Regions from separate parts of the Idiomarina sp. H2 genome, predicted to be linked through region 2. Evidence: predicted binding sites of a transcription regulator. Region 2 holds the regulator's gene; each other region holds the start of a gene.

Region 1 (7,881 bases), on a different contig from region 2:
CGACGATGTAAGTCGCCGTCGCTGTCTCTTAAATAAGCAAAACCGCCGGTCATGCCGCCACCAAAGTTGATGCCGCACTCACCCAGTACCACCACAATACCGCCGGTCATATATTCACAACCATGGTCACCAATACCCTCTACCACAGCTGTCGCGCCGGAGTTACGCACCGCGAAACGTTCACCGGTACAACCGGCAGCATAAAGTTTTCCGCCAGTCGCGCCATACAAACAGGTATTGCCCATAATGACTGCTTCGTGCGTGTTATAACGACAGCCTGCTGGCGGCTTAATAGTAATTTCACCACCGGCCATACCTTTCCCAACGTAGTCGTTGGCGTCTCCGGTCAGATGAAGCTTTAAGCCTCCGGCATTCCATGCACCAAAGCTTTGTCCTGCGGTACCGATGAAACCTAAAGTAATTGGCGCAACAGCCATTCCCTGATTTCCATGCTGGCTGGCAATGTAACCCGATACACTTGCAGCAACCGAACGGTCGTCATTACGGATAGTCAAAGACCAATGACCTCCGCTGCGCTTATCGATAGACTCCTTGCACAACTCCAGCAATCGCTGGTTCAGCTGGCCCTGATCAAACGGCGGGTTCTTCTCGGTGCAATATAAAGAATGCTCTGAGCGAACCCCGGCTGACTGCAACAAGGCAATTAACTGTAACTGCTGCTGACGTTTGGTTTCACCAGTCAGCCGTTCCAGTAGGTCAACCCGGCCAATAGCGTCGGTTAACTTTTCCAGCCCCAATTGAGCGAGAATGTCACGCACCTCTTCCGCCATAAACTCAAACAGCTTCACCACACGTTCCGGCAAGCCGGAAAAATGCTCCCGCCGCAGGGTTTCATCCTGAGTGGCCACGCCTGTTGCACAGTTGTTCAAATGACAAATGCGTAAATACTTACAGCCCAGAGCAATCATAGGGGCGGTGCCAAAACCAAAGCTCTCAGCGCCTAAAATAGCCGCCTTCACAATATCCATACCGGTTTTTAAGCCGCCATCGACCTGCAACCGAATTTTGTGGCGCAAGTTATTCGCCACCAGGGCTTCGTGCACCTCAACCAAACCAAGCTCCCAGGGCGAGCCGGCATACTTGACCGAGGTCATGGGGCTAGCACCAGTTCCGCCATCGTAGCCGGACACAGTAATTAAATCGGCATACGCTTTCGCGACACCTGTAGCAATGGTGCCAATGCCAGGCGTAGAAACCAGCTTGACTGAAACTAAGGCTTTCGGATTCACCTGCTTTAAGTCAAAAATCAGCTGAGCTAAATCTTCAATGGAATAAATATCGTGATGCGGCGGCGGCGATATCAAGGTAGTACCAGCTACGGCGTATCGCAGTTGGGCAATTTCCGCAGTCACTTTTTCGCCGGGCAGTTGACCTCCCTCACCGGGTTTGGCTCCTTGCGCAACTTTTATCTGTATAACATCGGCATTAACCAAATAATGCGGCGTGACACCAAAGCGCCCCGAGGCCACTTGCTTAATTCGCGAGTTTTTTGCGTTGTTAAAGCGCTTCGGATCTTCCCCACCCTCGCCAGAATTTGAATGCCCGCCAATAGTATTCATGGCAATAGCTAAGGCTTCGTGAGCTTCGGCGCTTAACGCGCCTATCGACATAGCTGCCGTATCGAAACGCTGAAACAGGAGTTCTTTGGCTTCTACTTTTTCTTTTTTAATTTTTGCCTTTTCAGGCAATTTGATACTGAGCAAATCACGCAGGTGAGTCACCGGCCTCTCGTTAACAAACTTAGCGTAAACGTCGTAATCTCGCTGCTCGCCTGTTGCCACCGCGCGTTGCAGCGACGTCACAACATCCGGGTTATAAGCGTGGTACTCCCCACCGTGCACATATTTTAGCAAACCACCCTGAGCCAGTTTTTTTCGTGTTAACCAGGCGCGATGGAAGCTCTGCTGAAGATCCTGCTGTATATCGTCAAATCCGGTGCCATCAATGCGTGCTGGTACGTTCTCAAAGCAAAGACGACGCACATCTTCGTTCAACCCAACCGCCTCAAACAAGGAGGAGCCCCGGTAACCTGCCACGGTCGCAATACCCATTTTCGAGAGTATTTTCAGTAAGCCTTTATTCAGGCCTTTACGGTAGTTGAGCAATGCTTCTTTTATGTCCAGTTGAACTTTGCCCCGGGCGACCAGTTGCTCCACGGTTTCATACGCAAGGTAGGGATAAACCGCAGTGGCACCCATGCCTATTAACACCGCCATATGATGCGGATCACGCGCGGATGCGGTTTCAATAATAATGTTTGAATCACAGCGAAGATCATTCTTCACCAGCACTTGTTGCACCGCCCCAACGGCCATGGCTGCAGGTATCGTCAGCTGTTCCCGCTGTAAATCTCTGTCACTGAGAACCAGAATAACCGTTTGCTCATCCTTAACCGCGGTTTTTGCCTGCTCAACCAGGCTATCGATGGCTTGTTGTAAATTCTGCTGCTCTGGTTTAAAACCCAGCGACAAGGTGGTTGCCCGGTAATGTTGTTCATCAAGTTCACGTAGCTGCTTTAAATCGGTGTACATCAGGATAGGTGACTCAAATACTACCCGGTCGGCATCCCCTGATGCCTCGTTAAATACGTTATGCTCACGACCAATGATAGTGGAAAGCGACATAACATGGCGTTCACGGATAGGGTCAATAGCCGGGTTAGTCACCTGAGCAAACTGCTGCCGGAAATAGTCGTAAAGCAAACGCGGCTGCTTTGAAAGCACGGCGGTAGGTGTATCGTCCCCCATAGAACCCACTGCTTCCTGACCATCTTTCGCCAGAACACTGATAATTTGCTGTATTTCTTCTTCGGAATACAAATACGCTTTGTGAAAAACCAGCATGGTCTCGTCGTCATACAAGCGCTTACCCAGCTTGTCGGCGTGGCTGCGTTCAAACGGTATCAAGTGGCGACGGTGTTGTTCCAGCCATTGTTTATAAGGGTGACGCTGCTTGAGTTCTTCTTCAATTTGGTCGTTATACCAAATTTTGCCGGTATAGGTATCCACCGCCATCATTTGTCCCGGCCCTAAGCGGCCTTTTTCAATCACTTCCTGCTCGTCGTAATCCCAGATACCCACTTCGGAGGCAATGGTCAGAATACCCGAACGGGTCAAAACATACCGCGCCGGACGCAGACCATTTCTATCCAGACTGCAGGCCACATGCCGACCGTTACTCATAACCACGCCGGCAGGTCCATCCCAGGGCTCCATATGCAGAGAGTTAAATTCGTAAAAAGCACGCATGTCATCCGACATGGTGGCATCGCCCTGCCACGCCGGTGGGATCAGCAGGCGCATAGCCCGGAATAAATCCATGCCGCCGGCCAGCAGCAACTCCAGCATGTTGTCTAACGACGCAGAATCGGAGCCTGACAAGCCCACCAGTGGCTTTGCGTCCTGCAGGTCAGGTAGTAACGGCGTCTGAAATTTATAAGCTCTTGCCTGCGCCCACTGACGATTTCCTCGTACCGTATTAATTTCACCGTTGTGGGCAAGGAACCGAAACGGCTGAGCCAGCGGCCAACGCGGTTCCGTATTGGTCGAAAAACGTTGGTGGAAGACACAAATGGAAGTTTTCATTTGCGCATCGGCTAAATCGGTGTAATAAGCCGGCAAGTCTGCTGCCATCATCAGGCCTTTATAGACTAAGACCAGACTCGACAACGACGAAATATAGAGCTCGTCCTGATTAGGCATCAGCTTTTCTATGCGTCTGCGGGCCATATACAGACGTCTTTCTAAATCTTTTTTGCGCCAGCCCGGTGGAGCCGATACCAAAACTTGCTCGATGACCGGCTCAGAGGCTTTGGCACCTTCACCCAGTACTTTGTTGTTGACCGGAACTTTACGCCAGCCAGTGACCTCTAGAGTCTCTCGTTGAAGCTCTTGCTCAATTAAGTGGCGGGCAGATTCCCGTTTATCTTTATTGCGGCTAAAAAATACCATACCGACAGCAAATTTCTTACTTAGCTGCCAACCTTCAGTTTCTGCGTACTGACGGAAAAACTGCTCCGGCATTTGCAACAGCAAACCACAGCCATCGCCGGTTTTGCCATCGGCACCAATACCGCCGCGATGCTGCATACGGTCCAGCGCTTTTACTGCGGTGGAAATTAAACCTTGCTGAGCTTCGCCATTAATATCAGCGATAAGGCCAAAGCCGCAGTTATCACGGACATCAGCTGGATCATAAAGTCCCATGCGTATACCACTCGAATAATTATTCAATAATGCTAGATTACCATGCAGGCATTCACTTCGGTAGGCACTGGGGTTATTATTGTTATAAATATGTTGTATAGACAAAAAGTAAAAAGACCCCCGAAGGAGCCTTTTTAAATCATTTTAACGTTGCAGCAAATGCCAGCATTCGGTCAAGTGGCACCATGGCTTTTTTACCCAGAGCTTCATCGACATGAATCTCATGAGTTTCTCCACCGTTAGTCAGGGCTTCTTCTATCGCTTTTAAGCCGTTCATTGCCATCCAGGGGCAATGCGCACAGCTACGGCAAGTTGCGCCGTTACCGGCGGTAGGGGCCTCAATAAAGGTTTTATTTGGTTGCAACTGCTGCATTTTGTAAAAAATGCCTTTGTCCGTAGCCACTATGAAAGTTTCATTAGGCAATTCCTGACTCGCCTTAATAAGTTGCGAGGTAGAACCGACAGCGTCTGCCATAGCCACAATATTCTCCGGCGACTCGGGGTGCACCAGAACAGCAGCCTCCGGATGCAGCTTTTTCATGTCCTGCAGCGCTTTGGCTTTGAATTCATCATGCACAACACAAGCGCCCTGCCACAACAGCATGTCAGCTCCGGTTTCGCGTGCGATATAACCGCCTAAATGCTTATCTGGTGCCCAGAGAATTTTTTCTCCTTTAGCGTCCAGATGATCAATAAGCTCAAGCGCCATACTGGAGGTTACTACCCAGTCAGCACGAGCCTTTACCGCGGCGGAGGTGTTAGCATAAACGACAACGGTTCGATCAGGGTGTTGATCACAAAATTCAGCAAACTTCTCTGGCGGACAACCAAGATCCAAAGAGCACTCAGCTTTTAACGTTGGCATCAGTACTTGTTTATGGGGAGTAAGAATTTTAGCTGTCTCGCCCATAAAGCGAACACCGGCAACAATCAGCTTTTTCGCCGGATGGTCACGGCCAAAGCGCGCCATTTCCAAAGAATCGGCCACGCAGCCACCGGTTTCTTCGGCTAATGCCTGAATATCGGGGTCTGTGTAGTAGTGAGCCACCAATACAGCGTCTTCGTCAACCAGAAGCTGCTTAATGCGATTAACGGTCTCAACCTTCTCTTCCGCACTTAACGGTTTAGGTTTTGGAGGAAAAGTATAATCAAGGCTATCCAGAGTTTGAATCTCGGTCATGATACTACGGCTTGTTTTCCAAGTGTTCTTAATAAGTAAGGGTTATTATAGCGGAATTCAAGGCAGGCTTATAGCAAAGTCAATTTCGCCTTTCATTCTTCAATAGACTTAAGAGGTTTTGGTAATGAGATGAGCCGTGAAGTGGTGGGTTGTGCAGGATTCGAACCTGCGACCAATTGATTAAAAGTCAACTGCTCTACCAACTGAGCTAACAACCCAAATTCTGGTAATTCTTTTTATTGACGAAGTGGTGGGTTGTGCAGGATTCGAACCTGCGACCAATTGATTAAAAGTCAACTGCTCTACCAACTGAGCTAACAACCCAACGTCAATAATGTTGCCCGTTTCTGCTTGGCAACGGCGGCATAGTTTACTGAAATAGTGCGCGTATGCAACTGAAAATTGAAAAAAACTGTGCGACTGCTTAATTCACGAACACATGTTACCCAGTTGTTATTAATTGAGGCGTTGTTTCGCCAAATTAGCTTCCGTACTTTCTGGGTACTCTTTAATCACTTGTTCGTAATAAGCTTTTGCATCAGCCGACTTCTCTTGCTCACTGGCGATAGCACCAAGCTTTAATAAACAATCACCACGTTTATTACTGTCAGGGTAATCATTAACGACAGTTTCAAACTGTTGCTTTGCCTGATCGTATTGACGTTTGGCAAAAAACAGCTGACCTAACCAGTAGTGAGCATTAGGAGAGTAAGTCGAGTTTGGAAAGTTCTTCAGAAAAGACTCAAATGCGGGTATAGCTTCATCATAACGCTTATCCTCAAGGACTAAAGCTATCGCCTTGTCATAAGCATCATTCTCGCTAAGGTTTGGAGAATAGCTGCTATTGTCTGTTTGTGTCGGTACCTGCTCAAGGCTATTGTAATCGTTGCCGGCAGTTTCACTCTGGTTATTGCTCGACTTCAAATTACTGAAGCGACGATCAATTTCCTGATACAGCTCGCGCTGGCGTTGCAACAATTGCTCCAGACGGTACTCGTGCTCTTCCGTTATGCCCCTTAATTCAGCAACATCTTGCTGCAAAGAACCTAACTGATTAAGCATTTCAAGCTGAGCACTGGAACGGGCTTCGAGCATGCGCTCGATTTGTTCCAGTCGTTGCTCAACACCGCCTGAAGACGACAGTCCAGAAACAGGTGCCTGGGCCATAACAGCCCCAGGCACACACAAACATACAGCTAACAGCGTTTTTCTCATTACTATCCGTTACTTTTAAATTAGTAAACTAAAACAGCGCGACGGTTTTTCGCGTATGCGCGTTCGTTTGAACCATTTACCATTGGTTTTTCTTCGCCATATGAAACAGTCGAGGTTTGAGAATCCTGAACACCCAAGTTGTGCAAGTAGCTCTCAACTGCTTTAGCACGTCTCTCACCTAACGCGATGTTATACTCAGGCGTGCCGCGCTCGTCGGTATGACCTTCAATAACCACTTTCACAGACGGGTTTTTGACTAGGTAATCAGCGTGCGCCGACAACAGGTCGGTGTACTCTGACTGAACGTTAGATTTGTCAAAAGCGAAGTAAACGATGTGTTCTTTACGTAACGCTTCCATTTTTTGCTGACGTTCTTCTTCCATTCTTTGTGCGCGGTCTGCTGCACCAACTTCAACACCAGAGTCTTGCTCAGCTTGTTGATTGGTCTCCTGACCTGCGCCCATACCTGAATCAGTTTCCTGGTTTGAGCTACAAGCGGCCAGAGTTGCCATTGGTACAACGATTGCCAGAGCTTTTAAAAGTTTATTAAGCTGCATCCTTTTCGTCCTTATCGTTTTTATCGAACAATTCAACCATTCAGGCTTTTGTTTTACATAAATGGCGACCAAGCCGGTGACTTAATTTCACCATCGGTTGCCGGTAATCGTGCTTTAAAACGCCCATCGATAGAAACCAAAGCCAGTACTTGTTTATTATTATGCGTTGTACTGTAAATAACCATACTGCCATTTGGTGCCACACTTGGTGACTCATCTAAAGACGTTTTCGTTAAAACTTGCATGTTTCCACGCGGAAACTCTTGCTTAGCGATATGATAGTTACCACGTGTCCGGTTCACTAAAATCATATCTTCGCCGGACGGCACTAAGGTACCACCTAAATTCTGCTCACCATCAAAGGTTAACCGACGAACCTGACCTGATGATAAATTTACGCTATATAGTTGCGGTCTGCCACCTCTTTCTGAGGTAAACACTAAAGATTCACCATCTGGCGTCCAGTTAGGCTCTGTATCAATCGTACGATTACGAGTAACACGTTGCAAGTCCTTAGTTTTAATATCAAACACATAAAGCTCAGGATTTCCATCCTTAGATAAAACCATAGCTAACTTTTTGCCATCTGGCGAGAACACAGGGTTACCGTTTATCCCGGGGAACGACGTCAGCTTCTCGCGGCGGGTGGTATAAATATCCTGCATGAATATTTCTGCTGTTTTATTCTCGAAACTAACGTAAG
Region 2 (7,881 bases):
AAAGCAGGCTTTTTAAGCGCCGTTGTTAAGGGCGAAATTGAAAGTCCGGTTGTGAGTAAAGAATACGCAGTGAAGCTGTTGGGCAATATGCACGGCGGTTACAACATCGTCACTTTGGTGGAATTGCTGGACGACTCTCAGCTGGCTGAACTGGCGGCAAAAGAACTGAAAGAAACCATCTTAATGTTCGACGCCTTCCACGACGTGGAAGAGAAAATGAAAGCCGGTAACGCGCTGGCGAAAGAAGTGGTTGAATCCTGGGCCAATGCTGAATGGTTTACCAACAGCGACGAGCTGGCTAAGTCCATTAAAGCAACTGTCTTTAAAGTGACTGGCGAAACCAATACCGATGACCTGTCTCCGGCACCAGATGCATGGTCTCGTCCGGACATTCCTTTGCATGCTAAAGCGATGTACAAAATGCCACGCGAAGGCATTACCGATGCAGGCAAGCAAATTGAAGAATTAAAAGAAAAAGGTCACCCGGTTGCCTTCGTTGGCGACGTAGTGGGTACCGGTTCTTCACGGAAGTCGGCAACCAACTCCGTATTGTGGAACATTGGCGAAGACATGCCGGGCACACCGAACAAACGTGCCGGCGGTATCTGCATCGGATCTAAAGTTGCGCCGATTTTCTTCAATACCATGAAAGACGCAGGTGCGTTGGTGTTTGAAGCCGACGTTGAAAAAATGAACATGGGCGATGTCATCACTATCTACCCATACGAAGGCAAAATCGAGAACGAAGCCGGCGAAATTATCGCTGAATACGATTATGCGTCTCGCGTAATTTTAGATGAAGTCCGTGCCGGTGGCCGTATTAACCTGATCATTGGTCGTGGCCTGACAGAAAAAGCACGTGAATCTCTGGGCATGGGTCCATCAGACTTATTCCGTAAGCCAGAGCAACCGGCAGACAGCGGTAAAGGTTTCTCGCTGGCGCAGAAGTTGGTCGGTAAAGCTTGTGGTATGGAAGGTGTTCGTCCGGGCGCTTATTGCGAACCTAAGATGACCACTGTCGGCTCTCAGGACACTACCGGTCCTATGACTCGTGACGAACTAAAAGACCTGGCATGCCTTGGTTTTAACTCAGACTTAGTTATGCAGTCGTTCTGCCACACCGCCGCTTATCCTAAGCCCGTTGACGTTGAAACTCAGCACACCTTGCCTGACTTTATCATGAACCGTGGCGGCGTAAGTTTGCGTCCTGGCGACGGTATCATCCACAGCTGGTTGAACCGTATGTTGTTGCCAGACACTGTTGGTACCGGTGGTGACTCACACACGCGTTTCCCGCTGGGTATTTCATTCCCGGCCGGCTCTGGTCTGGTCGCGTTCGCCGCAGCTACAGGTGTTATGCCGCTGGACATGCCTGAATCGGTATTGGTGCGCTTCAAAGGCGAAATGCAGCCTGGTATCACCCTGCGTGACTTGGTTCATGCCATTCCTGCATTCGCTATCAAAGAAGGTCATCTGACCGTTGATAAGCGTGGCAAGAAGAACATTTTCTCAGGTCGTATCTTAGAAATTGAAGGTCTTGATCATTTAACCGTTGAGCAGGCATTTGAATTGTCTGATGCTTCTGCTGAGCGTTCAGCGGCCGGTTGTACCATCGATTTGTCTGAAGAGTCGGTTGCCGAGTACCTGCGTTCAAACATCACTATGCTGCGTTGGATGATCAACGAAGGCTACGGCGATGCGCGTACGTTGGAGCGTCGTGCCCGTAAGATGGAAGAATGGTTAGAGAACCCGCAGCTAACGCGTGCCGACAAAGATGCCGACTATTCTACGGTTATCGAAATTGACCTGAACGACATTAAAGAACCTATCGTTTGCTGCCCGAACGACCCGGATGACGCGAAGTTCCTGAGCGAAGTTTCAGGTAATAACGTTGATGAAGTCTTCATTGGTTCGTGCATGACCAACATTGGTCACTTCCGTGCGGCGGGTAAATTGTTAGAGAAAAACTCTGACCCATTAAATACCCGTTTGTGGATTGCTCCACCAACGAAAATGGACAAAGCGCAGCTGGAAGCTGAAGGTTATTACGACATTTATGAGCGTAATGGCGTGCGTACCGAAATGCCGGGTTGTTCGCTGTGTATGGGTAACCAGGCACGGGTAGAACCGGGCGCAACGGTGCTGTCTACCTCAACCCGTAACTTCCCGAACCGTTTGGGTGATGGCGCTAACGTTTACCTGACCTCTGCAGAGCTTGCCGCTGTCGGTGCAATTGTGGGTCGTCTGCCAACTCCGGAAGAATACCTGGAGTACGCACAGGACATCAATTCGATGGCTGGCGAAGTCTATAAATACCTGAATTTCGACCAGATGGATGCCTTCCGCGACGCAGAAAAAGCGGCCAAGGAAAACATCATCCCAACCATCAACGTGGCTTAATGAGTGCTTAGGTTGCAAGGACTCTTTACGAGGACGCCCGCAAGTACTTCCCTGTAGGGCTTGGGCAGCGCCATCCATGGCGCTGCACACCTCGTTAAGAGTCCTCGCAACCGTTGATCGCACTCATTAGCAATTTATAAAACCGCTTCGGCGGTTTTTTTGTGTCCGATATTCAGTAGCCTGATGTTCACATCAGGTGGGATACTGTCTCTTAGTGAGGAAAAAGAAAGATTAGCGGGTGCGTAAGAAAGGGGCAGGTTCTTCACTTATGAGCGTTATGAGTGTTGAGTACTTCTGTGGCGGAGTGTCGAAGGCCATGGATGGCCTTCGTCAAGCCCTCATGGATGAGCTCGTAGCGTCTCCGTCACAGAAGTACTCAATGCTCAAGCGAAATAAGTGAATAACCTGCCCCTACCTGATAGCGGGGGGCTGTTCTATTTCTGCTCAGCAATCCAGTCGTTGATGTGTTGTTCTAGTACTTTCAGTGGCACGCTGCCGTTTTCCAGTACCGCATCGTGGAACTCACGAATATCGAACTTATCACCCAGCTGTTGCTCGGCTTCTGCACGCAAACGCTTAATGGTCAGTTCGCCCAACTTGTACGAAAGTGCCTGCGCAGGCCAGGTAATGTAACGGTCAATTTCGGTTTTCACGTTATGCAGTGACAACGCGGTGTTGTTGGCCATAAAGTCCATTGCGCGTTCACGGCTCCAGCCTTTGGCATGCATACCGGTATCCACCACTAAGCGCGCCGCGCGCCACATTTCGTAGCTTAAACGACCAAAGTTGCTGTAAGGGTCTTCATAGAAACCGGCTTCCAGACCTAAGTACTCAGAGTACAGACCCCAACCTTCACCAAACGCAGAAATATAGGTTTGCTGGCGGTACTCTGGTAAATCTTCCAACTCGCCGGCAATAGCGTTTTGTAAATGATGACCCGGAACGGCTTCGTGCAATGTCAGCGCTTCCATCTGATATAACGGACGGCGATCCAGTGCGTAGGTATTGACCCAGTAGAAACCGGCGCGGTCGTCGCGATTCGTTCCAGAATAGCGACCTGTGGTGTATTTCGGTGCTATTTCTTCAGGAACCGGGGCAATGCCGTATGGCTTCCGTGGTAGGGTCTTGAACAGCTTGGGTAATTCGCCATCCATCTTTTTTGCTATCCAGGCAGCGTAATGCAGCAATTCTTCTGCGGTTTCCGGATAGAACTGGTCGTCGGTACGTAAGAACTCGACGAACTCATCAAAGCTGCCATCAAACCCGCTTGCTTCAATAGCTTCCAGCATTTCACCACGAATACGCGCCACTTCCTGTAGACCAATTTGGTGAATTTCATCCGCAGTTAAATCTAACGTAGTGTAATGTTTAATACGGTTTTGATAAAAAGCGTCGCCATTCGGCAGTTCGCTGGCACCAACGGTTTCACGTGCATTTGGAAGATACTCGGTGACCATAAAGTTGAAGTAGTCGTCATACGCCGGCATGACTTGCTGGTCAATGGCTGTTAAGGCATCTTCTTTTAGTTGCTTCCATTGCTCGTCATTAATAAAGCCCGGTTGTTCGGAAAACGGCGAGAAATAAACGCTTTGATCAGCGTCCTGTACAATGTAGGCCAGTATACTCTCTTCAAAGCCCGCCATTGCGGCAGCTGGCTGGGTATAACCTTCTTCTATCGCCTTACGTAACCAATGCGTTTGTTGTTCCATGTAACGAGGAATGGAACGCAGTTTCGCAATGTAATTCTGATAATCTTCAGCCGAAGAGAACGAGGTGTACGATGGCATAAAAGCAAGAGAACTATGGAAACTACCCTCTGCTGTCAATGGCATGTAGTGTGCTTTAAAACGATACTCATCTACTTTATTTTTTAACGTATAATGGATCATCGCATGATTAATTTGGTCATCCCGGCTAAGCGCGTTAAGGTTAACGGCGTTAAGCTGTTCGAGCCACTTTGAGCGTTGTTGATAGCGTTTTTCTAACGCCTCCGGTGACATATCGGTCAGCTCAGTATCGCTGGACTTATTCAGTTCTTCCCAGATAGTGTCAGCCAGCTGATGAAACTCGGCAGCAGGGCTCAGTTGCTGTGTGCTGCTACGCTGGGTTTGGTTATCAGCTGTGGTGGTGCAGGCAGTAACGCCCAGCAAACCAAAAATAAGTATCAGATTGCGCATGATTTTTCCTTGCGGTGTCATAACGAATACAGGCATTCTATAATGCCTCTTACGCTAATTAATGTAAAAGCGAATAGAACGAACCCACAAAAATAACAGTTAAATGGGAGAATAGGGTGGATAAAGCTCAGTCAGGAGTCTACGCGGAACCTAATCTGCATGGTCTGACGTTGTTTTGTCATGTCATGAGCGACGACGTTGAAAGTTTACGTCGCAAGTTAGCTCGTTTTCCAGCAATTTTACGCGATCTTGACGCCCGTTTCTCTGAAGGCATGTTAACAGGCTTTGTTGGCATAGGGGCGGACTACTGGGATATTCTTTATCCGCATAAGCGACCGCTTCACTTGCAGGCTTTTCCCGAGCTCAGCGATGGCGACCGTGAAGCGCCAAGACACCCCTATGATCTTGTTATACAGATTCGTTGTGATCGTTTTGACGCTAACTACTTGGCGGGACGCACGTTAATGGAATGGTTTGGCTACGACATTGAAGTGGCTGAGCAAATCCGTTCCTTTCGTTATCTGGACGGCCGCGACTTAACCGGCTTTATCGATGCGCCGGATAACCCGCGGGGTATGCGCAAGCGTAAAGTCGCTTTAGTTGAGGCGCAGGACGATGCGGACTTTGTCGACGGCAGCTACTTATTCGTACAGAAGTTTCGGCATGACTTGCGTCGTTGGGACTACTTAGGCCCTGAAAAGCAGGAACTGCTAATGGGACGCGAGAAAGTATCTGGTGAACGTTTATCAGAAGCCAAAATAGAAGGTGTCACTCACGCTGCGAAAAGTCGCTTAATTGATAGTAGCGAACAGCCTATTCCACTATTGCGGCAGAATATGCCCTGGGGCGACTTGCGCGAACAGGGGCTTCTGGCAATGTATTTTAGCCATTCGCCTAAAATGGTTGTTCAGTGGCTAAAGAACCGTTATTACGCCGACGAACAGGGAGCTTACGACCCTTTACTAGATTACTCACAAGCCGTGTCCAGCTCAGGTTTTTTTGTTCCTTCAATGCGCTTTATGGAAGCGAACAAAGAAGTTGCCGAAGACATAGCGGATTATGAAGAGGGCAGTACCGCCTGATTCGCAAACAGCTCGCGTACTTTTCGCAGAGTGAATTCAATATCAGCAACTTTAAGCGGTGCAATAAAAATCGTGTCGTCACCAGCAATAGTGCCAAGTACACCTTCTTTTTTACCGACCGAGTCCAGCAACCGCGCAATTAACTGAGCGGCGCCCGGACTTGTGCGAATAATGACCATCACATCATTATGCTGAATATCCAGTACAAGCTGGCTTAATGGTGCCCGGGTGGAAGGCACGGCTAAATCAGGCGGTAAACAGTAGACCATTTCCTGTTTCGCATTGCGGGTACGAACCGCTCCTTGCTTACTCAGCATGCGCGACACTTTAGACTGGCTAATGTTATCAAAGCCCTCGGCTTTTAAGGCGTTAACAATTTCCCCTTGAGAGCCATAACGCTCTTCGCGGAGCAAAGTTTTAAAAGCTTCGAGTAACGTGTCCTGCACCATGTGAGTGTCAAATTCCTATGCTGTTTACGTGCTATAATAATAGACAGTGTACTGCATAAAGATGCGCTATTCGAGTGCTGAATGTGTATCGCGCAAAGTTGTATTTTTATTGATATAGGAGTACAGTTTTGCCCCAAATTCTGCATTTTTAAGCAGTTTAAATTGACCAACAAAAACGGAGTCTGAGATGAAAGTAGCCGTATTAGGTGCGGCCGGTGGTATCGGCCAGGCATTGTCATTACTTCTGAAAACCCAATTACCAGCAGGTTCAGAATTATCGTTGTATGACGTTGCGCCAGTAGTTCCAGGTGTGGCGGTTGACTTAAGTCATATCCCTACCGACGTGAAAGTAACAGGCTTCGGTAAAGACGACTTAGCATCAGCATTAGTTGGCAGCGACATCGTATTGATTCCTGCCGGCGTACCACGTAAGCCGGGTATGGATCGCTCTGACCTGTTCAACATGAACGCCGGCATCGTTAAAAACCTAGTGCAAGGCGTTGCAGACAACTGCCCTAACGCCTGTGTTGGCATCATTACTAACCCAGTAAACACCACGGTTCCAATCGCTGCCGAAGTCCTGAAAAAAGCAGGCTGCTACGATAAGCGTAAACTGTTCGGTGTTACTACGCTGGACGTTATCCGTTCAGAAGCCTTTGTTGGTGAGTTGCGTGGTCTGAACCCGGAAAACGTTAATGTACCAGTTATCGGTGGGCATAGCGGCACAACCATTTTGCCATTGCTGTCTCAGGTTGAAGGCGTTGAGTTTACAGAGCAAGAAATCAAAGACTTAACTCACCGTATCCAGAACGCAGGTACCGAAGTAGTTGAAGCCAAAGCTGGCGGTGGTTCAGCAACCCTTTCTATGGGTCAGGCAGCAGCACGCTTTGCCTTGTCACTGCTGAAAGGCCTGCAAGGTCAGGACACTATCGAGTGCACCTACGTAGAAGGCCCGGGCGACAACGCTAAGTTCTTCGCGCAGCCAGTACGCTTAGGCAAAAACGGCGCAGAAGAAATCCTGTCTTACGGCAAACTCAGTGCATTCGAACAAAAATGCATGGACGAAATGCTAGACGGCCTGAAAGGCGACATCCAAACTGGCATCGACTTCGCCAGCTAAGCTGAAATAACTTTCAGCAGTCCGCTTTTGAAAATATTGGGGCGGCTATTACAGGAGACGCTACAAGCTCATCCATGAGCGCTCGACGAAGGCCGTCCCTGGCCTTCGACGCTCCTGTAATAGCCGCCCCAACATTTCCACGCTACTTGCTGAAAATTATCTCAGCACTTTCTCCAGATAACCCACAATGGCGTATCGCCAATACTGACCAACCCCAATATCTGCATGCTACTTGCTGAAAGGTATGTAGCCTGACGTTCACGTCAGGTTCAATGTTCAAATATCTCACCTGATGTGAACATCAGGCTACGGAAATGGTTGATGGGGCAGGCTGTTGGATTGCGAGCGTTACGAGTGTTGAAGGTTTCTATGGCGGAGTGTCGAAGGCCATGGATGCTTATTGGAAATGCCTAAAGCGGGAAGGGTTGTGTTTCGGAGGTGTGTAGCGCCATGGATGGCGCTACCCAAGCCCTACAGGGATGTATTCACGGGCGTCCTCCGAAACAGAACCCGCTCCCCCAAGGCATTTCTTACGCCACTCGGTCGACTGCAAGGTGGGTTAGGGTGAGCAGGGCTTGTTTGTAGTCGGAGTCGGGGAGTTCACTTAGGGATTCACGCGCTTGTTCGGCGGCTTCTAAGGCTTTGTCGCGGGT
Region 3 (7,881 bases), on a different contig from region 2:
TATTACCTGCAGATGATAGACGGCTCGTTTATGTCACGTACCAGCACCCTAGTTGTGCCCGGTGGGAAAATGGCCTTAGCCATGGAGCTTATTCTGACACCGCTGATTGAACAAATTATGGAAAGGAAAAACCAGGTTCGCCGTCAGGTTGACTGGATATCAAGTAAGTAACTACTCACCAACTAACCAGCGACTGTGAAAGTTGGCACCTTTATCCTGAGCCAGAGTCTTGCACAACACGGGTAACAGATGCTCGCTGTCCTGTACCACGCCATAAGGCGGATTAACCCAGAGAAAGCCACAGCCGTGAAGCCCTTTACGCTCATCATTGGTGCGTATATTCAGCTCCATGATCAGAGTCTTAGGCAGATCCGACAAAGCGCCAACGTCGCGATGAAAAGCCGCCGTTTTCAGCTCATCTTTAATGGGATACCAAACCGCAAAGCTGCCGCTTTTCCAGCGTTTTAAGCCCTGTTCAAGCGCGCTGACCACATCGTCAAACTCCGTGGTGTTTTCAAAAGGCGGGTCAATCAGTACCAACCCGCGCTTTTCAGCTGGGGGCAGTTGCGCACGCACAGCCTGATAACCGTCCATAGGAGCCAGTATTTGCACTTGTTTGTGCCGACCCAAAAGCGTTTTTTTAAGGGTTTCTGCGTCTTCTTTATGCAGTTCACAAACAACTAGCCGGTCATGTTCACGTAAGAACTCAGAAGTGATCACCGGCGAACCGGGGTAATACCTAAGCTTATCTTGCTCTTCGTTTAATTGGCGCACAGTATTTAAGTAAGCGGCGGCTAACGGCTCTTCAGCTGAGTGCTCAGCAAAACGGACAATGCCCTGTTCAGCTTCGGCGGTTCTTACTGCCTGATCGCCTTGCAAGTCATAGTAGCCGATACCGCCGTGAGTATCGAGTACAAAGTAGGGCTTTTTCTTTTGCTGAAAATACTCCAGCGCCCGCGCCAACAGCAAGTGCTTAAAAACATCGGCAAAATTGCCGGCATGAAAAATGTGTCGATAATTCAAAGATCAGTCGTCTTGTTGAGGAGATTCAATACGGTAACTGTGGGTAATATTAACCGAAGCTTCCAGCATTTTAGCCACCGAACAGTACTTGTCGGCCGACAGTTTCACCGCACGCTCTACGTGCTTTTCGTTGATATCGGTGCCCACGACCACGAACTCCAGATGCATGTCGGTAAAAACCTTTGGTACTGAATCGGCACGTGTCCCTGACAACTCACAATAGCAGCGCTGAAGGTTCTGCTTAGCTTTTTGCAATATACTGACAACGTCAACTGACGCGCAGCTTCCCGCAGACATTAGCACCATTTCCATAGGGCTGGGCGCCTTGCCAGGGCTGTCACCATCCATAACCACTTGATGACCACTACCTGAGGTAGCCACAAAAGTCATGCCCTCTACCCAGGTGACCTTTGCATTCATGCTATTTGCTGACATTGAAGATCCTTGCTGAACTCAATAAAAGACTACAGTCGGTAACTTTGCAGACGCTCATCGAAAAGGTTTTTTACCAGACCGACAAACTCGTTAATGAAGGCTTCCTGCTGCGGAGTCGGGTGTGTATCCAGAACTTTCGATAACACCTCTTCTAAATCGTAAACGATAGCATCCGTTTCCCGGACAATATCCAGCCGCACAGCCTCATCAAGCTCATTCTGCTCAAACACTGCCATCATGCTTTCTGACAAGCGCTCTTCCATAAAGTCGCGCAAAGTGTAATCCGCAGTTCTTGCGCTGCTACTTTGTTCAGTGAAGACCGGTAACTGACCTGTCAGGTACTGGATTAACTCAATGTATCCGTCTGTTTCAACTATCATCTGTTTCTCTTTGTCACGCGGCCAGGCAACCCATACGTTGCCCAGCCACTAAACTAGCACAGATTGCGATTAAAATTTAAGCCCTGGTGCTAAACTCTCAGGTAAGCTCATGCTGTCAGCTTCCACAGAGGCGACCGGATACGCGCAATAATCCGCCGCATAATACGCACTAGCGCGATGATTACCGCTTGCGCCAATACCACCAAAAGGTGCGGCACTGCTGGCACCAGTAATCGGCTTATTCCAATTCACAATACCTGCACGAATGTGTTTAAAGAAGTAACGATAGGTTTGTTCATCGTCACACAATACACCAGCAGACAAACCATAACGCGTGTTGTTCGCTTCTTTAATAGCCGCATCGATATCTTTAAAACGATACACTTTCAATAATGGTCCGAAATGCTCCTCGTCCGGTAAATCTTCAACTCCGGTTACATCCACAATACCCGGAGTGACAAAGCCTTTCTTCGAATCGGTCTGCTTCATACGAACTAATGACTTAGCTCCTTTATGTAACAGCTCATTCTGTGCATCGACCATTTCGCCCGCAGCTTTAGCAGAAATCATGGCACCCATGAATGGCTGTGGATCAGCTTCGTAGTCGTCGACCAGAATATTCTCAGTCACTTCAATGAGGCGTTCCAGTACAGCACGACCTTGCTCAGAATCTTCGATGAACAAGCGACGTGCACAAGTGCAGCGCTGACCAGAAGTGATGAAAGCCGATTGCACAATATTGTGTACCGCTGCATCAATATCAGCCACATTAGTCACCAATAATGGGTTATTACCGCCCATTTCCAGTGCCAGAATTTTATCCGGACGACCGCCAAACTGTTTGTGTAACAAATGGCCGGTGTTTGATGAGCCAGTGAAATACAGACCGTCAATTTGTGGATGCGCTGACAATGCTTTACCCGTATCAACTTCACCCTGAACCAGGTTGAGAACACCCGCTGGAATGCCTGCTTTTTCCCATAACTTCACGGTTTCCTGAGCCACCATAGGAGTCAGTTCGCTTGGCTTGAACACCACAGTGTTACCCGCAATAAGCGCCGGTACAATGTGCCCGTTAGGCAAATGCCCCGGGAAGTTATAAGGGCCATAAACAGCGACCACACCGTGCGGCTTGTGGCGGATAAAGGCTTTTGCGCCCGGCATGTCGTTTTCCACGGTACCGGTGCGTTCATGGTAAGCACGCTCGGAAATAGCCACTTTACCCATCATAGCGCCAACTTCGGTGCGAGTTTCCCAAACGGGTTTGCCGGTTTCTTTAGCCATGGTACGAGCCAAGTGCTCTTTATTTTCTTCCAGCAATTCAGAGAATTTTTGGCAAATAGCCAAGCGTTCTTCAACACTGCGACCAGACCAGTCCGGAAATGCCGCCCGTGCTGCCAGAATGGCCTTTTCAACCTGAGTTTCACTGGCAGCTTCGCCACTCCAGATAACTTCGTTTCGTGCTGGATCAATCGATTTGAACAACTGGCCTTCGCCAGCTTCCCAACAACCATCAATAAATTGAATACTGTTCGTCATACAAATACTCCTGCTTAGAGTGCAACAATGCGGGCTTCATCGCCGCTTTCTAAATGCATTGCCTGGGCTTGTTCTGTCGTCAATATGAGTTCGTCTGCACCTGCTGGTAAAGACAGTTTGGTTGCGCGGAAGTTCTTCAGTTGCGTGTTGCAGACAATATGAGGAATACCTTCATCTTCCGCTGTAGATCCGCTGACAGTTACCGTCACTAAACGACTGTTACGGACACTATTAAGATTACACACTTCGGCTTCAACCGTTGGCCCTGCGTCAAATATATCGACGAAGCCTCTGAACCGGAAACCTTCCGACTCCAGCAATTTCAGTGCCGGGCGGGTATTGTCGTGAACTTTACCGACAACCGCCTGCGCTTCCTTACTCAACAAGTTGGTATAAATAGGGAAGCGTGGCATCAATTCAGAAATAAAGACTTTATCACCAATGCCGCTTAAGTAATCGGCTTTAGGAAAGTCCATCGAGAAAAAGTTCTCTTCCAGCCAGTTCCAGAATGGCGAATCCCCATTTTCATCTGAAACACCGCGCATTTCGGCTATTACCCAGTCGCTGAAACGCTGTTTAAACTGCGCTAAAAACAGCATACGGAAACGAGATAAAGTACGTCCGTTCATATTGTGCCGGTAGGGTTCACGCAAAAATAGAGTGCATAGCTCAGAAACACCTGTGTAGTCATTACACAAGGTTAAGGTTTCCAGCGCATTATAAATATTAAGCTTTTCTGAATGATGCACAACTTTACCCAAACGGTAATGCCAGAAGGCTTCATTCAAACCCACCGCAGCTTCAATACCACTGACACCTGCAATAGTACCGGTTTCGGTATCTTCCATAACAAACAGGTAGCTTTCATCGCCCGGTGTTTCAACGGTGTCTTTAGCGAATGCTTTTTGCGCCGCATTAATGCGGCGCTCCAGCAGCGACTGGTCTACCGGTAAGGAAGTAAAACCATGACCGGATTCAATCGCGCACTGATATAACGCTTCGTAATCTGACGGCTTAATGGGTCTGATTAGCAACATAAAACAGCCTCAGTTATTGACCGACGACCTGAGCAACAGCTTTTTCAAAGCGCTGCAGGCCTTCTTTAATGTCTTCTTCAGAAATAACCAGTGACGGGGTAAAACGCACCACATTAGCACCGGCAATCAGTACCATCACGCCATGCTCCTGACCGGCCAGCAAGAAGTCGCGCGCACGCCCTTCGTACTCTTTATTCATTGCCGCGCCAAGTAATAAGCCCTGACCTCGAATTTCGCTGAACACGTTATATTTTTCGTTAATTGCGGCCAGTTGCTCTTTGAACCACTGCTCACGTTGCTTCACGCCGTCCAGCGTTTCTTTCGTATTCACAACATCAAGTACCGCTTCTGATACAGCACATGCCAGTGGGTTACCGCCGTAAGTACTACCGTGAGTACCAGGTTTAAGATGCTCAGCAATTTCCGTTGTTGTCAGCATAGCGCCAATAGGGAAACCACCGCCTAAAGCCTTGGCTGAAGTCAGAATATCCGGCGTTACGCCCAGCTGTTCATAAGCATAGAGGCTACCGGTACGGCCAAAGCCTGTTTGTACTTCATCAAAAATCAATAACGCGTCGTTTTCATTACACAGTTCACGTACCGCCTTCACGAATTCCACGTCAGGGCTTACTACGCCGCCTTCACCTTGCAATGGCTCCATCATTACCGCGCAAGTTTTGTCGGAAATCAGTTCCTTAAGCGCGTCGATGTTGTTGTAATCCACATGCTCAATAGCACCAGGTTTTGGACCAAAACCGTCAGAGTAGGCTGGCTGGCCACCCACGGTTACGGTAAAGAAGGTGCGTCCGTGGAAACCTTTGGTAAAAGCAATAATTTGTTGCTTATGCTCACCGTGCTTTTCAATTGCCCAGCGACGCGCCAACTTTAATGCCGCTTCGTTGGCTTCAGCACCTGAGTTAGCGTAGTAAACGCGATCAGCAAAGGTGGCTTCGGTTAATTTCTTCGCCAGACGAATTGCCGGTTCGTTGGTAAAAACATTACTTAGATGCCACAACTTCTGGCTCTGTTCCTGTAGGGCTGACACCATCGCTGGGTGGCAATGACCAAGACAGTTCACAGCGATACCACCGGCAAAGTCGACATACTCACGACCTTCTTGATCCCAAACACGAGCACCTTCTCCTTTAACTGGAATCATCGATGCCGGGTTGTAGTTTGGAACCATTACATCATTAAACATTTCACGGTTTACTGTCTTATTGTCTGTCATTACTCTCGTCCTTATCGCCTTAGCGAGTTAACAAAGGTGTCAACAAATTCATCTCTAAAAGTAGCCGGCTATTATGCCAAAATTTGTGCAGTTTGTCTGTGATAATTCGGTTATAAATCCCTAATCCCGAGGGTTTACGCTTTTCTTGCATAAGATACGAATAGTTATGCTAATGCATACTGAAACCATGAATCTTTAGTCATTATTTTTTAGGTCACGAAAATGTTTTCTCCGAATTAACATTTAAGTACGCAGAATTACATTGATCTTTAACTGGTGTTAATTTAGCCTGACTTATTGAATAAATGTTCGGCAACAGAAGACGTTATGGAAAATCAGACTCCGCCCCTGAACGCCTCATCTCAACCACAGTTAAAGCTTACCTACTTACGTCCGGGCGACGTAATTGATGTTGAGTTTTCTTCGGCGACCAAGGTGCGCACCAAGCTTCAGGTTGTGGGCTTTGATACCGGTAACTATTTATTGTTAAAACAGCCGAATCCACGCACTGACGGCAGCTATGCCGATGTGTTATATGAAGGCAACCCGGTTATTGTTCGCTTGGTTTTAGAGGGAGAAGCGGGTGAATGCCTGGCGTTTAAAACAAAGATCCGGGCCGTCTCAAATATCCCGTTCAGGTTGCTGTATCTGGATTATCCGAAAGAAATTGAGAATCGCGCACTACGCGCACAGCGGAGGGTTCGAACACACATTCCAGTCGATGTTACTGCTGACGGCAGCCAGACTAACACTAAAAAGAAATTGGCCAGTGGTGTTATCGTCGATATCTCTTCTGCCGGGTGTCGAATTGTGTTTAAGGCGCAGAACCAGACAGGTAATGTCACTCATATGAATATAAAAATCAGTATTGGCTCGGGTTCTCAGAAAGAGCCTCTGACTCTTTCAGGTCAAATTATGAATCAGCGCAAAGAGCATGGAATGATAAGTGTTGGCGTGCGCTTCACTGACGAGGAAGCGCATATCGGTAAAGTGTTCGAGCATTTATTAATCGACACCGAGTTTGAGTGCTGACCTCTCTATTCCGGCACGACAATTGGCGGGCGTTTTAAGCTCACATTGTGCAAGCGAGCAACAGTTTCTGACGTTATTGAATGCTTGTTTAGCAGGTGTTTACCCTCTTCCAGGCTGGCAAGGTCCACTTCGCGCAGCATTCTGAATTCGCAATAAGCATTGGCCTGAGCTAAGGCTTCCGCGTATTCAGAGTCATAGCCTTTGTCTTTCGTTTTGCTTTGCGTAAAAGCCAATAAGTGTTTGCTTACCGGAACACGCTTTAACCCCCAGCCTTCAGCAACCAGGTAACTTACGTCTTTATCCTTTTCCAGCATTAAATCGCGCAGAAAGCGCTCATCCGGAGTCAAGGTGACAATAGTATTGTGGCGCTCTGGTGACTTATCGTTAACGCTTTGCATAGCGAATTCACGCTGCACATCATCAAATAAACGCAAATACAGCTTGGTTAAGGCTATTTTCCCCAGCTCATGGAACATACCAATGGTATAGGCTAAAACCGGATCTCGCAGGTTACGCTCTACCGCAATATTGTGCGCAGCAATAGCCGTACCCAGCGAATGCTCCCAAATTTTCCGACGGAATAAAGTGAACGGTTGCGTGGCCGGCGGCAGCCAGTTTTGCATAATATAAGCAGGAGCCAGCAGGCGTAGGTTTTCTGTGCCAACAAAACTCATGGCCACCCGAAGGTTATCAATTTTCATCTGCTTATTCCGATCAATAAACGGTGGTTGATTGACCGTACGGATTAACCCCGTATGAAACCAGTCCATACCTTGCACAACGGACTCAATCCGGCGCATAGAAGCGGCTTTCATGCTAAGCGTATCGAGCAATTCAGGTAGCTTTTCAGGTAGTGGGATCAAGCGCTCGCGTATGTAGTCACCATCTTCGATGGTTTTCAACGCACGATGATAAATCTCTTCATGCAATTCATCAGAAATACGATCGGCGTAACGTTGACGCGCCTGCGCTTTGCGATCGCGCTCTTCGTAATTCAAACGCTCCACTTCTAAAAGCTTACGTCGCTGTTCATGCTCTTCGTCGTCGGTACCATCTTCTTTTGAGCGAGTTTTACGCGCAAACGGGAAGCTTATCAGATAGTTGATAAAGCGTTTTTCTAAGCGCAAAGCGGGATCGTTACTACCGCCTTCTGTGGTACCCGCAAAAAAGTGGAACATGTTACCTCGGTATTAGCTGAACTGCG

What was found. The regulator ArgR, encoded in region 2, controls arginine synthesis, uptake and breakdown. The targets are predictions, from matches to a motif close to ANTGAATANNTATTCANT.
Region 1: a site for ArgR is predicted at 4,237-4,254, ahead of gltB (glutamate synthase large subunit). Genes of this name have one in related genera too.
Region 3: a site for ArgR is predicted at 5,832-5,849, ahead of DET62_RS07280 (aspartate aminotransferase family protein). Genes of this name have one in related genera too.

What each region holds. Positions count from the first base shown of each region.
Region 1 covers NZ_SNZY01000001.1:88,122-96,002, reverse strand. Annotated here, with positions in the region: gene gltB (glutamate synthase large subunit) at 1-4,226, opposite strand, end outside; gene nadA (quinolinate synthase NadA) at 4,366-5,406, opposite strand; tRNA gene DET62_RS00490 (tRNA-Lys) at 5,549-5,624, opposite strand; tRNA gene DET62_RS00485 (tRNA-Lys) at 5,655-5,730, opposite strand; gene ybgF (tol-pal system protein YbgF) at 5,863-6,573, opposite strand; gene pal (peptidoglycan-associated lipoprotein Pal) at 6,642-7,178, opposite strand; gene tolB (Tol-Pal system beta propeller repeat protein TolB) at 7,232-7,881, opposite strand, start outside.
Region 2 covers NZ_SNZY01000005.1:80,739-88,619, reverse strand. Annotated here, with positions in the region: gene acnB (bifunctional aconitate hydratase 2/2-methylisocitrate dehydratase) at 1-2,400, shown strand, start outside; gene DET62_RS07930 (DUF885 domain-containing protein) at 2,835-4,577, opposite strand; gene DET62_RS07925 (Dyp-type peroxidase) at 4,694-5,659, shown strand; gene argR (transcriptional regulator ArgR) at 5,635-6,108, opposite strand; gene mdh (malate dehydrogenase) at 6,296-7,228, shown strand; gene ispB (octaprenyl diphosphate synthase) at 7,759-7,881, opposite strand, start outside.
Region 3 covers NZ_SNZY01000004.1:271,901-279,781, reverse strand. Annotated here, with positions in the region: gene DET62_RS07310 (phosphoribulokinase) at 1-171, shown strand, start outside; gene rlmJ (23S rRNA (adenine(2030)-N(6))-methyltransferase RlmJ) at 172-1,023, opposite strand; gene DET62_RS07300 (OsmC family protein) at 1,027-1,458, opposite strand; gene DET62_RS07295 (DUF3802 family protein) at 1,488-1,838, opposite strand; gene astD (succinylglutamate-semialdehyde dehydrogenase) at 1,908-3,377, opposite strand; gene astA (arginine N-succinyltransferase) at 3,392-4,414, opposite strand; gene DET62_RS07280 (aspartate aminotransferase family protein) at 4,428-5,645, opposite strand; gene DET62_RS07275 (flagellar brake protein) at 5,973-6,677, shown strand; gene DET62_RS07270 (HDOD domain-containing protein) at 6,683-7,855, opposite strand.